DNA from 3 places in the Pseudovibrio sp. POLY-S9 genome. Region 1 is predicted to be linked to each of the others. Evidence: riboswitches for the same ligand, from Rfam matches in the RefSeq annotation. Region 1 holds a riboswitch; each other region holds the start of a gene.
What was found. A riboswitch is a leader RNA that binds a small molecule or an ion and turns the genes downstream of it on or off. The one in region 1 is predicted to bind thiamine pyrophosphate.
Positions count from the first base shown of each region.

Region 1 (3,635 bases):
ACTGTTGCGCCAGAGAGCGCACCTTCGAATGAAGATGAGCCGCTTCGGGTTCAGCCGGAACGCACGCCAAAGAAGAACACTGACCGCTTGTTGCCATCTGATGAAGGGGCAAAGGTTTCTCCGGATGCGACGCGGGTGCAGACGACCCGGATTACCCGGAATTCATCCAGCGCTGCGCCAACCGAGACAACAGCTGAGCCTCCAGTCGTGCGTGTGGTTGAATCTCCAGCAGCACCGGCAGAAGACACATCTTCTGAGCAGGTTTTGCCGGTGACGGAGCCTGCACAGCAAAGTACTGCAGTTGAGACCAATTCTGTTCCGCCAGCTGAAACCATTGGAACGGAAGCTGCGGTTTCTCCTGTTGCACAACAGAGCATACTTTACGAAGAGGCTTTGACGCCAGGCGCAGCAGGTTCTGCATCACGCGGGAACGTTGTTTGGTCACTGGATGAAGCTAACGGCGATTCTGTCATCAAGGCTGTTGCTACGCTGCCATCTCGTAACTTCTCTGTTGAGATGACGTTGAAGCCGAATAGCGATCAATCTTTGCCAGCCAGCCATCTGCTTGAGCTGAACTTCATCTTCCCAGAAGGGTTTGATGGCAAAGGTGTTGAGAAGGTGCCTGGCCTGATCCTGAAGAAGACAGAGTCTGAAGCTGGTGACCCGCTTGATGGTGCTGCCGTGAAGGTTTCTGACACTCTCTTCTGGATTGCGCTGTCTGACAGTGATGAAGAAAAAGCGAAGAACCTGAAGCGTCTTGCTGAGCGTGAGTGGATTGATGTTCCACTGCTGTACAACAGTGGTCGCCGTGCAATGTTGACCTTTGAAAAAGGTACAACCGGCAACAAAGTTATCGCACAGGCAATCAAGAGCTGGAAGTAATCTAGTTTCAGATATTTAGATTAGATTTCAAAGGCCTTGGCTCTCTCAGAGCTGAGGCCTTTTTCATTATGCTGTCGTCCGTCAGAGCAAAATCTGCTTGCATCCTTCAGCAGAAACGCGCATGTTCCTTGCTATTCCGAGGGGTGCTTTTCTTTCGAAAAGCTGAGATTGCGATGAGCTAAACCCTTTGAACCTGATCCGGGTAATGCCGGCGAAGGGACGGGACCTGAGCCATTCTTCCCGGATCTCCATGTTTGCATTTTGCTGTAACGGGAGATCCTGTGCTGAAAACATCCCAGAGAGCTGATGTAGCTCCGTTCTTCCGCCTGTTTGTGATGCCCAATACCATTGTTGGGAGTCTACATGCTGAAGCGAGCTTTGAAACGAATTCTCCGAAGTCTTTTCGGGATTTTGCTTTTTATCGCCATTTGGGAAAGTGTGGTTCAGATTGGAGAGTTTCCTCCGTTTCTCTTGCCAGGTCCGGCGGCGGTTTTTTCCGCTTTTCTCAATCAAGGTGTTTTCCTGCTGCATCATGCAGGCATTACCGCTTGGGAGACTGTTCTCGGCTTTCTCTTTGGCGTGAGTGCTGGAGCTTCGCTGGCTGTATTGCTGGCAGTGTCTCCTCGGATACGCCTGTTTCTGCTGCCTCCGATTGCAGCAACCCAATCTCTTCCTGTGTTTGCAATTGCACCGCTTCTGGTGCTGTGGTTCGGCTTTGGGCTCGCCTCCAAGGTTGTGATGGCCGTGATTGTGATCTTCTTTTCTGTGACCTCGACCTTCTTCGATGGTTTGCGCAGGACTGATCAATCACTGCTCGACCTTGGCAAGCTGCACGGTCTGAACCGCTGGCAAATACTTCGCTACATTCGCATTCCAGCCGCCTTGCCATCTCTGGCTTCTGGTATGCGCATTGCAGCGGTGTTCGCTCCTATTGGGGCGGTGGTTGGAGAGTGGGTTGGTGCAAAAGGGGGGCTGGCTTTCATCATGTTGCAGTCCAATGCACGCATGCAAACAGCGACGATGTTTGCGGCGTTGATTTTGCTTGCGGTGATGGTGTTGAGCCTGAGGGCAGTTGTTGAGTTCGCCACTTCTCGGATGATCTATTGGCAGAAAGAGATCTAGGTCTCAGAGTATGAGGACGTAACCTTATGAAAAAACTAGGTATTCTGTTTGGTGCGGCAATGCTTGCGAGCACGCTTCAAGTGCAAGCAGCGGACAAGTTGACTGTGTTGCTGGATTGGTTTGCGAATCCAGACCATGCACCAATCGTGGTTGCCAAGGCGCGGGGTTTCTTTGAAAAAGAGGGCCTTGAAGTTGAGCTGATTGAGCCTGCTGATCCTTCCATGCCACCAAAGCTTGTTGCAGCAGGGCAGGGTGACATTGCAGTCTCCTATCAGCAGACGTTGCACCCGCAAATTGATGAGGGCATGCCGCTGATGCGGATCGGGACGTTGGTCTCTACGCCTTTGAACACACTGATTGTGTTGGAAGATGGACCGATCAAAGAGATTGCAGACCTGAAAGGCAAACGTATTGGTTATTCCACATCCGGGTTTGAGAACGCCATGCTTGGGAAGATGCTTTCCAATGCAGGTCTAAGTTCTGACGATGTGGAGCTGATCAACGTAAACTTTTCGCTCTCACCATCTCTGATGGCTGGGCAGGTTGATGCGGTGATTGGTGGTTACCGTAACTTCGAGCTGAACCAGATGGAGATTGAAGGTGCGAAAGGCCGTGCGTTTTATCCTGAAGAGAACGGTGTGCCAGTCTATGATGAACTGATTTATGTGGCTCACAAAGACAAGCTGGATGATCCGCGTTTGAAGAAGTTCATTAATGCGATTGAGGCGGCTACCGTTTATCTGCTTAATAATCCGCAGGACTCCTGGAAGAGCTTCCTTGAGGTCTATCCAGATCTGGATGATGAGCTGAACAAGCGTGCCTGGGCGGATACTCTGCCGCGTTTTGCCAGCCGCCCAGCTGCTTTGGACAATGGTCGCTATGAACGGTTTGCAAACTTTCTGATTGAGCAGGGACTCATTAAAACAGCGCCTCCAGTTGAAACCTACGCGGTTGAACTGCGCTAACCGGTATAGGTCTAAACTAAAATTTGAGCCTCCGAGTTTCGGGGGCTCTTTTTATTTGTAGGCTAAATGCCGTTATTGCGCTGCATCCTTGACCGCTTCGTGTTGAGCCAGATCGCTGAGGATGTATTTCTCAAAAGCAGCATAGATAGTGTCGTACTCGCCCTCAGAGAGTGATTTGCATTCATCTACCAGTGTTAGGGCTTTCTTCTTGTCATTCTCTTCAAACAGCGCGAAGACCATGTTGCAGTGGACGTTCTTGAGCTTGAGGAAGTTTTCTGAGAAGGCGAGCGACGGATCACCTAGCAACGCAAACGAACGCATCTGGTAACGACTGGTTTTGACTGGGATTGTCTCCAATGCCGCCAGTTCAGGCATCTGACCGCGTGTGGTTTCGCACATAAGAACGCTGTGACCGGCATCTTTGCAATGTCGAGCCAAATCTTCTGCTAAATCAACGCATTTGCCGAGTGGGGCGTACCTGAAATGAATCCGTGTACCTGTTTCGCCAAGTGTTGCCAGTCCGGTTGAGATGCCGATATCGATTGTGACCGCGTGATCCTTCATATTTTTCTGGTTGAAATTGAGCCGGTCCTTGAGATTGAAGCGCTTCATTTGCTTCTGCATTTCAATCGCTGCTCGGCAGGCATGGGCAGCATGGAATGGATC
Region 1 covers NZ_LCWX01000086.1:44,626-48,260, reverse strand. Annotated here, with positions in the region: gene PPL9_RS06725 (hypothetical protein) at 1-882, shown strand, start outside; TPP riboswitch at 1,012-1,119, shown strand; gene PPL9_RS06715 (ABC transporter permease) at 1,294-2,004, shown strand; gene PPL9_RS06710 (ABC transporter substrate-binding protein) at 2,031-2,969, shown strand; gene PPL9_RS06705 (CHASE2 domain-containing protein) at 3,042-3,635, opposite strand, start outside.

Region 2 (3,635 bases), on a different contig from region 1:
GCACGTAAGCCTGAATACGCTCTCCCATTGGCCGAAGCTCAATGTGTTGCGCTTTGAAGAAGCCGCCAAACCGGAACGTTAGTACACCAGAAAAACTAAGCTGCCCTGGAGCCCAACCCCATTTGCAATCGCGAGGGGAGCAGCTGGTAAATGCGCGGGCGCGCACAACCAGTTGCCCATCAAGGCACTGGCCTTCAACTTCAATCTGAGAAAGCTCTTTCAAACGTGCTTTGGGATTTTCCCAGTCCCCCAGCTCCGCCATCTCTGATTTGCGGACTTCACAGGCTGTTTGAGCTTGAGCTGCTGAAACAAGAAAAGCAAACGTGCAGAAGAAAATGCACATAAATGTTGTTTGTCTAAGTTTCATGACTAAAAGCTCCCCGCCTAGCCCTCTCATATATCAATGTAAATGGGCTCTGCGAGGAGTAAATGCGTGTTTTATCCTATCACCCTAGGTCTTTTACGCTTTTGACGATGTCCTGAAGCTTGCGCGTAGCTGCGGATGGACTGGATGCCCCACAGATTGCTGAAATAACTGCAATCCCATCAGCTCCAGCTTTGATCACCTGATCCGCATTCGCAAGCGAAATTCCGCCAATTCCGACCACAGGCAACTGAGATTGAACCGTTAAACCGGCAAAGCTCTGCATACCCATATCAGCCGCATCATCCTTACTGTTCGTCGGGAAGCAAGCGCCTATGCCAAGGTAATCGCAGGTGGAAATGTCCGCAGCATCCAGCTCATCCTGAGTGCTGACCGAAAGACCAAGCAACTTATCAGAGCCGATCAGCTCCCGGGCTTTCGTGGCAACCATATCATCCTGCCCAACATGAACACCGTCCGCATCAACGGCTAACGCAACATCCACACGATCATTGATGATTAGCGGCACATTCAGCGGTTTCAACGCTTGCATCAACCGCTCTGCCAGCTCAATTTGCTTGCGCGTGCTGCCAGTCTTGTCACGAAGCTGCACAACAGTAGCGCCGTTTTGTGCGGCTGCGATTGCTATGTCGACGGGATCCTGACCGGGGCAGTCTTGCGGCCCCAGCACCAGATAAACGGACAGATCAAGCAACGGTTTCATGCATTTCAACCCGTGCAGTTGCGTTGAGGATATCGCTGTTCAGCTGATAGAGGCCGTTAATAATATCCAGCTGCAAACTTGCTGGTCCTGCTGAATTTCTTGCAGCAATCTCACCAACAACCCCGAGAAAGACCATTGCATCAACAGCAGCATCAAACGGGTCATCGCAAACAGCCAGTGTCGCGCCAGTCAAAGCTGTTGCCGTGCAGCCAAGACCAGTCACATAAGGCATCATCTTATCCCCGTTGGCGACTTCAGCAGTGCACGCACCATCAGTGATAAAATCGACAGGACCAGAGACGACAACAACAGCGCCCGTCTGCTTCGCCAGTTCTTTCGCTCCTGCCAGAGCCGCCTGAGAGCTATCCGTGCTATCAACGCCTTTTCCACCTGTACCCTGACCAGCAAGTGCCATGATTTCAGAAGCATTGCCACGAATGACGCTCGGCTTATTCACCAGCAATTCACCAGCAAGCTTGGTGCGGAAGGTCAGCGCTCCAACCGCCACCGGGTCCAGCACCCAAGGGCGACTTGCCTTATGAGCAGCAGCAGTTGCCAACTTCATCGCCTCTGCCTGAGCAGGGGTAACCGTGCCAACGTTGACCACTAATGCACCTGCAACACTTGCAAGTTCAGGGGCTTCTTCCGTGCCATCCACCATGGCAGGGGAGGCGCCAATGGCCAGCAGGGCGTTGGCTGTGGTGTTGGCCACCACGATGTTCGTCATGTTATGGACGAGTGGACTGTTGTCACGAATTGCGGAAAGAGTTGCGCAAGCGCTTTCGACACGACCCATTTTTATCCTCGGTCTTGTTGTGCGAAAGAGAGCTGGTATCAGGGACTTGGCAAACTGCCAGACAATCTATCCCCCAACACGGCGTGAGTGCTCCCTTCGCTGGAATTATCCAGAGCAGGTTCTTCGAGTATGATCTCAGCCACAACACACGTGTTGGGCACCCCGTTTCACATCGACGAACCTAGGGGATCTGCTAAGGGAGATCAAGGTGATGTGCGGGAGGGGGATAACCTATCAACGACGCGGGTGTGCCTTGTCATAAGCGTCCAACAGCTGTGCACTGTTCACTTCCGTATAAATCTGTGTAGTAGAAAGACTTGCGTGCCCCAGTAGCTCCTGAATGCTCCTCAAATCCCCGCCTTCAGACAGCAAATGAGTTGCAAACGAATGGCGTAAAGCGTGAGGCGTAGCGGTGTCTGGTAGACCAAGAGCACTGCGGATTTTTTGCATGGCCAGCTGGATCATGCGCGCATTCAGCGGGCCACCACGAACGCCGCGAAACAGCGGTGAGCTGCCCGACAGATCGTAAGGGCACTGCTTTTTGTAGGCCTCAATAGCTTCTATTACCACTGGCAGAACCGGAACAAGCCGTTCTTTGTTGCCTTTACCGCGAATCTTCAGCGACTTATCCCCCTCCTTCGGTGCTGAGGCCGATGTCAGAGACAGCGCTTCAGAAATACGGAGACCGCAACCGTAGAGCAGTGTGAACACCGCTGCGTTGCGGGCTTCAACCCAGGGAGTGTCCTCGAAAGCGAGATCGCTGCTGACAATCGCTTTGGCTTCCTCAACGGGGATAGGCTTGGGCAGGCTGCGGGGAAGTCTCGGCGTACGAACAGCCGCAGCACCAGCCGCATTCACCTCACCGCGCTCCTCCAGAAACGAGAGGAAGGAGCGGATGCCAGCCAACCCGCGGGCAAGCGTCCGCGTCTGCGCGCCATCCCTCCGGCGGGTTGCCAGAAATGCGCGAAAGTCCTTTGGTTTCAAAGACTCCAGATGCCGCAGAGCAACCGGTTCACCTTCATAACTGGTCATGAAGCGCAGGAACTGACGGGTATCGCGCTCATACGCTTCCAGTGTCCGTTCAGCCAGTCGTCGTTCAGAGCCCAGATGATCAATCCAGTCTTCAATCGCTGCGGTAACATCTGGTTTGCAGATGATGAGTAAGTCTTCGCCGCTATCAAGGGAATTTGCCATTCGCAAAGTGTAAGCGCCAAATCTGGCTGAATGGTTACCAAAAGATAAACATACACGCCTTTGCGAAATGCCTGCGCAAATTTAGTTGATGATGATTGGCTGCCCGTGATCACTGATGATCCGGTCAATCTCCAATCGCGCCGCCATAGCAAACCGTTTCTGGTTCTCGGTCGGCACCACTGAGTCCCCCAGAACTACGATGTTCTCATCATTAAAACGGTTCGCCGGGCCAGTGTAATTAAAGCTGCCGACAATCATGATGCTATCATCAATCACCATAAGCTTATGGTGCAGCTTGCCAATTCGGCTTGATCCGCGAACAAAATGCAAATCTGCACCAGCTTCTGCAAGGGGTTGGGTCGCTGCCCAGTCCTGACCGCCTTGCCGGGCATCAAGCGCACCACGTACCTTTCGTCCAGCCTCCATCAACAGCAACATGGCATCATCGATACCGGAGCTTTTGGAGAAGGTGAAAATCGCGAAATCTACCCGTTCCTTAGCTTTTGTCATCTGTTTGGTGACTTCCATCTCTGGCGCGTGGTCCGGCGCAAAGCAAA
Region 2 covers NZ_LCWX01000145.1:27,939-31,573, reverse strand. Annotated here, with positions in the region: gene PPL9_RS12380 (hypothetical protein) at 1-367, opposite strand, end outside; gene thiE (thiamine phosphate synthase) at 447-1,088, opposite strand; gene thiM (hydroxyethylthiazole kinase) at 1,072-1,884, opposite strand; TPP riboswitch at 1,957-2,059, opposite strand; gene PPL9_RS12365 (tyrosine recombinase XerC) at 2,119-3,078, opposite strand; gene PPL9_RS12360 (phospholipase D-like domain-containing protein) at 3,160-3,635, opposite strand, start outside.
Region 2: another riboswitch for thiamine pyrophosphate. It lies ahead of thiM (hydroxyethylthiazole kinase); the one in region 1 lies ahead of PPL9_RS06715 (ABC transporter permease).

Region 3 (3,635 bases), on a different contig from region 1:
AGCCGGTGTTTGTCCGGTGGTACATGGCGCGAATACATCGATGGATAAGCCGGTTACCCGATGGTGGCCTGATGCTTTGAATCTCGACATCCTCCATCAACATGGTGCGCGTACTAACCCGATGGACCCAGGCTTCAACTATCATGATGCTGTTAAATCACTCGACTTCGAAGCGGTGAAGGCAGACGTTCATGCGCTCATGACCGACAGTCAAGACTGGTGGCCAGCGGATTGGGGCCATTATGGTGGCCTTATGATCCGCCTTTCGTGGCACACAGCCGGCTCTTATCGTCTTGCAGATGGTCGCGGTGGCGGCGGTTCCGGCAACATTCGCTTCGCTCCGCTCAACTCCTGGCCTGATAACGCAAGCCTTGATAAAGCTCGCCGTTTGCTTTGGCCTATCAAGAAAAAGTACGGCAACGCTCTCTCCTGGGCTGATCTGATTATTCTCGCAGGTACTATTGCCTATGACTCTATGGGTCTGAAAACCTTTGGTTTCGGGTTTGGCCGTGAGGATATCTGGGGTCCGGAGATCGACACCTATTGGGGATCTGAAAAAGAATGGCTTGCGCGCAGTGAAGAGCGCTATGACGATCTGGATGACCCTTCAACGCTCGAAAATCCGCTTGCAGCAACCCATATGGGTTTGATCTACGTGAACCCTGAAGGCGTGAATGGCGTTCCCGGTCCGCAAAAAACAGCTGATCAGATCCGCGAAACCTTTGCTCGTATGGCAATGAATGACGAGGAAACTGCTGCGCTGACTTGTGGTGGTCACACCGTTGGTAAAACCCATGGACGCGGTGCCGTCGATAACATCGGTGTCGCACCGGAAGCCGCCGGTCTTGAAGAGCAAGGCTTTGGCTGGTCTAACCCCGGACAGGATGGCAAGGCAACGAATGCCTTTACTTCTGGCATCGAGGGTGCGTGGACCACACACCCAACTACGTTCGATATGGGCTTTTTCGATATGCTGTTCGGCCATGAATGGGAGCAGGTAAAATCTCCTGCCGGCGCATGGCAATGGGAACCTGTTTCCATCAAGGAAGAAGACAAACCTGTTGATCCAACAGACCCGTCTGTTCGTCACAATCCAATCATGACGGATGCGGACATGGCGATGAAGGTTGACCCGATCTACAACGAATACTGCCAGAAGTTCATTGCAGATCCTGAGTACTTCAGAGATACGTTTGCTCGTGCATGGTTCAAGCTGACCCACCGCGACATGGGACCAAGAGCCAATTATCTTGGCCCGGATGTGCCGAAAGAAGACCTTATCTGGCAGGATCCTGTTCCGGCAGGCAACACCAACTATGATGTTGCTGCGGTGAAAGCAAAAATTGCGGCAAGTGGTTTGAGCAATGAAGATCTGATCAAAACCGCCTGGGACAGCGCACGAACTTATCGCGGTTCTGATATGCGCGGTGGTGCCAACGGTGCTCGTATCCGCCTTGCTCCCCAAAAGGATTGGGTTGGCAATGAGCCAGACCGGCTTGCCAAAGTTCTGGCTGTGCTTGAACCAATCGCAGCACAGGCAGGAGCCTCAGTCGCAGATGTGATCGTGCTGGCAGGCAACGTTGGTGTAGAAAATGCCATCAAGGCAGCTGGTTTCAACGTGGAAGTTCCATTTGCTTCTGGTCGCGGTGATGCAACAGATGCGATGACTGATGCGACATCCTTCTCTGTATTGGAGCCTATTTCTGATGGCTTCCGTAACTGGCAGAAGCAAGAGTACGCTGTTAGCCCGGAAGAGATGATGCTGGATCGTGCTCAGCTCCTCCGCCTGACTGGCTGGGAAATGACTGCACTTGTTGGTGGCCTGCGCGTTCTTGGTGCCAATTATGGCGGTTCAAAGCATGGTGTCTTCACGGACCGCGAAGGTCAGCTGACAACGGACTTCTTCGTCAACCTGACCGATATGGACAACAGCTGGCATCCACTCAAAGATGGCACCTATGAAATCCGTGACCGCAAATCTGGCAAGCCTAAGTGGACTGCAACCAGTGCAGACCTTGTGTTTGGCTCCAACTCAATCCTGCGCGCTTATGCTGAAGTGTATGCTCAGGATGACAACCACGAAAAGTTCGTCCGCGATTTCGTGGCAACATGGACCAAGGTCATGAACGCCGACCGCTTCGACCTGGCTGCCTAATAAATGCGACCAGCCCGGGCAGGAAATTGCCCGGGCTTTTTATTGCAACTCCCTACAGGTGCTCTCCAGACGCTGGCTATATCCGGTTGCGCTTCTGTGTTTTTCCGGTTAAGAACCGCTTAACCTCGGGGTGCGCGCTTTTGTCGTGCTGAGATGCTTTAGTGGCGAACCCGTTGAACCTGAACCGGCTAGAACCGGCGGAGGGAAGGGTACCGGTTTCATCCATCCTTGCCCTCTCGCCGCAATGGAGGATGACTTGAAACATCTGTTAATTGCTGCGGGATTACTCACTGCAACATCAGCGATGGCTGCTGAGAAGCCTCAACTGACAGTTTACACATACGACAGCTTCGTTTCTGACTGGGGCCCAGGCCCAAAAGTGGAAGAAGCGTTTGAGGCTGTATGTGAATGTGACCTAAAACTTGTTGGCGTCGAAGATGGCGCAGCACTGCTTTCCCGCATTCGTCTTGAAGGTAAGAACTCGGATGCCGATGTGGTGCTGGGTCTGGACACCAATCTGGTAGAGACTGCCAAGAAAACTGGCCTGTTTGCACCACACACTGTTGAGGCCCAATACACACTGCCAGTGGAGTGGGCTGACGAAACCTTTGTGCCGTACGACTGGGGCTACTTTGCCTTCGTACACAAGGCTGGCGAAACCGTACCAACCAACTTCCGCGAGCTTGCGAAGAGTGATGCCAAGATCCTTATTCAGGATCCACGCTCCTCTACGCCCGGCCTCGGGCTGCTGCTTTGGGTGAAAGCGGCTTACGGAGACGAAGCTGCTGATGTGTGGGCGGATCTTTCCGATAACATCGTGACGGTTACAAAAGGCTGGTCTGAAGCCTACGGTCTTTTCCTTGATGGGGAAGCGGAGATGGTGCTCAGTTACACCACGTCTCCGGCTTACCACCTGATTGCCGAGGAAGATAACAGCAAAACCACTGCTACGTTTGAAGAAGGCCATTACATGCAGGTTGAAGTAGCGGCAAAGCTTGCCGGAACTGATCAGCCTGAGCTGGCAGACAAGTTCCTGAACTTCATGGTTTCAGACGCTTTCCAGACAATCATTCCAACAACCAACTGGATGTATCCAGCTGTGACACCAAAAGGTGGTTTACCTGCTGGCTTTGACACTCTGCAGGTGCCTGAAAAAGCTTTGTTCTTTAAGCCTGAAGAAGCTGCTGCTGCAAGACGTGAGGCTCTGCCGGAATGGCTAGAAGCGCTCAGCCAGTAAGTTCGCTTCCCGGTGTTGCCGCGGCATTTCTTGTCGCGGCACTCATACTTGGCACGTTGGCCGCGGTTGCTCTGCGAACCGAAGCGGGTCACGGCTTTTCCTCTTCCGATTGGGCTGCTCTCAAGTTTACGCTCACGCAGGCTGTGCTTTCTGCCGTGATCAGTGTTGCACTGGCTGTGCCGGTTGCGCGCGCCCTGGCGCGACGGCGGTTTCCGGGCCGCAGTTTGCTTATTGCCCTGCTTG
Region 3 covers NZ_LCWX01000212.1:74,476-78,110, forward strand. Annotated here, with positions in the region: gene katG (catalase/peroxidase HPI) at 1-2,155, shown strand, start outside; TPP riboswitch at 2,272-2,378, shown strand; gene thiB (thiamine ABC transporter substrate binding subunit) at 2,412-3,392, shown strand; gene PPL9_RS21285 (ABC transporter permease subunit) at 3,368-3,635, shown strand, end outside.
Region 3: another riboswitch for thiamine pyrophosphate. It lies ahead of thiB (thiamine ABC transporter substrate binding subunit); the one in region 1 lies ahead of PPL9_RS06715 (ABC transporter permease).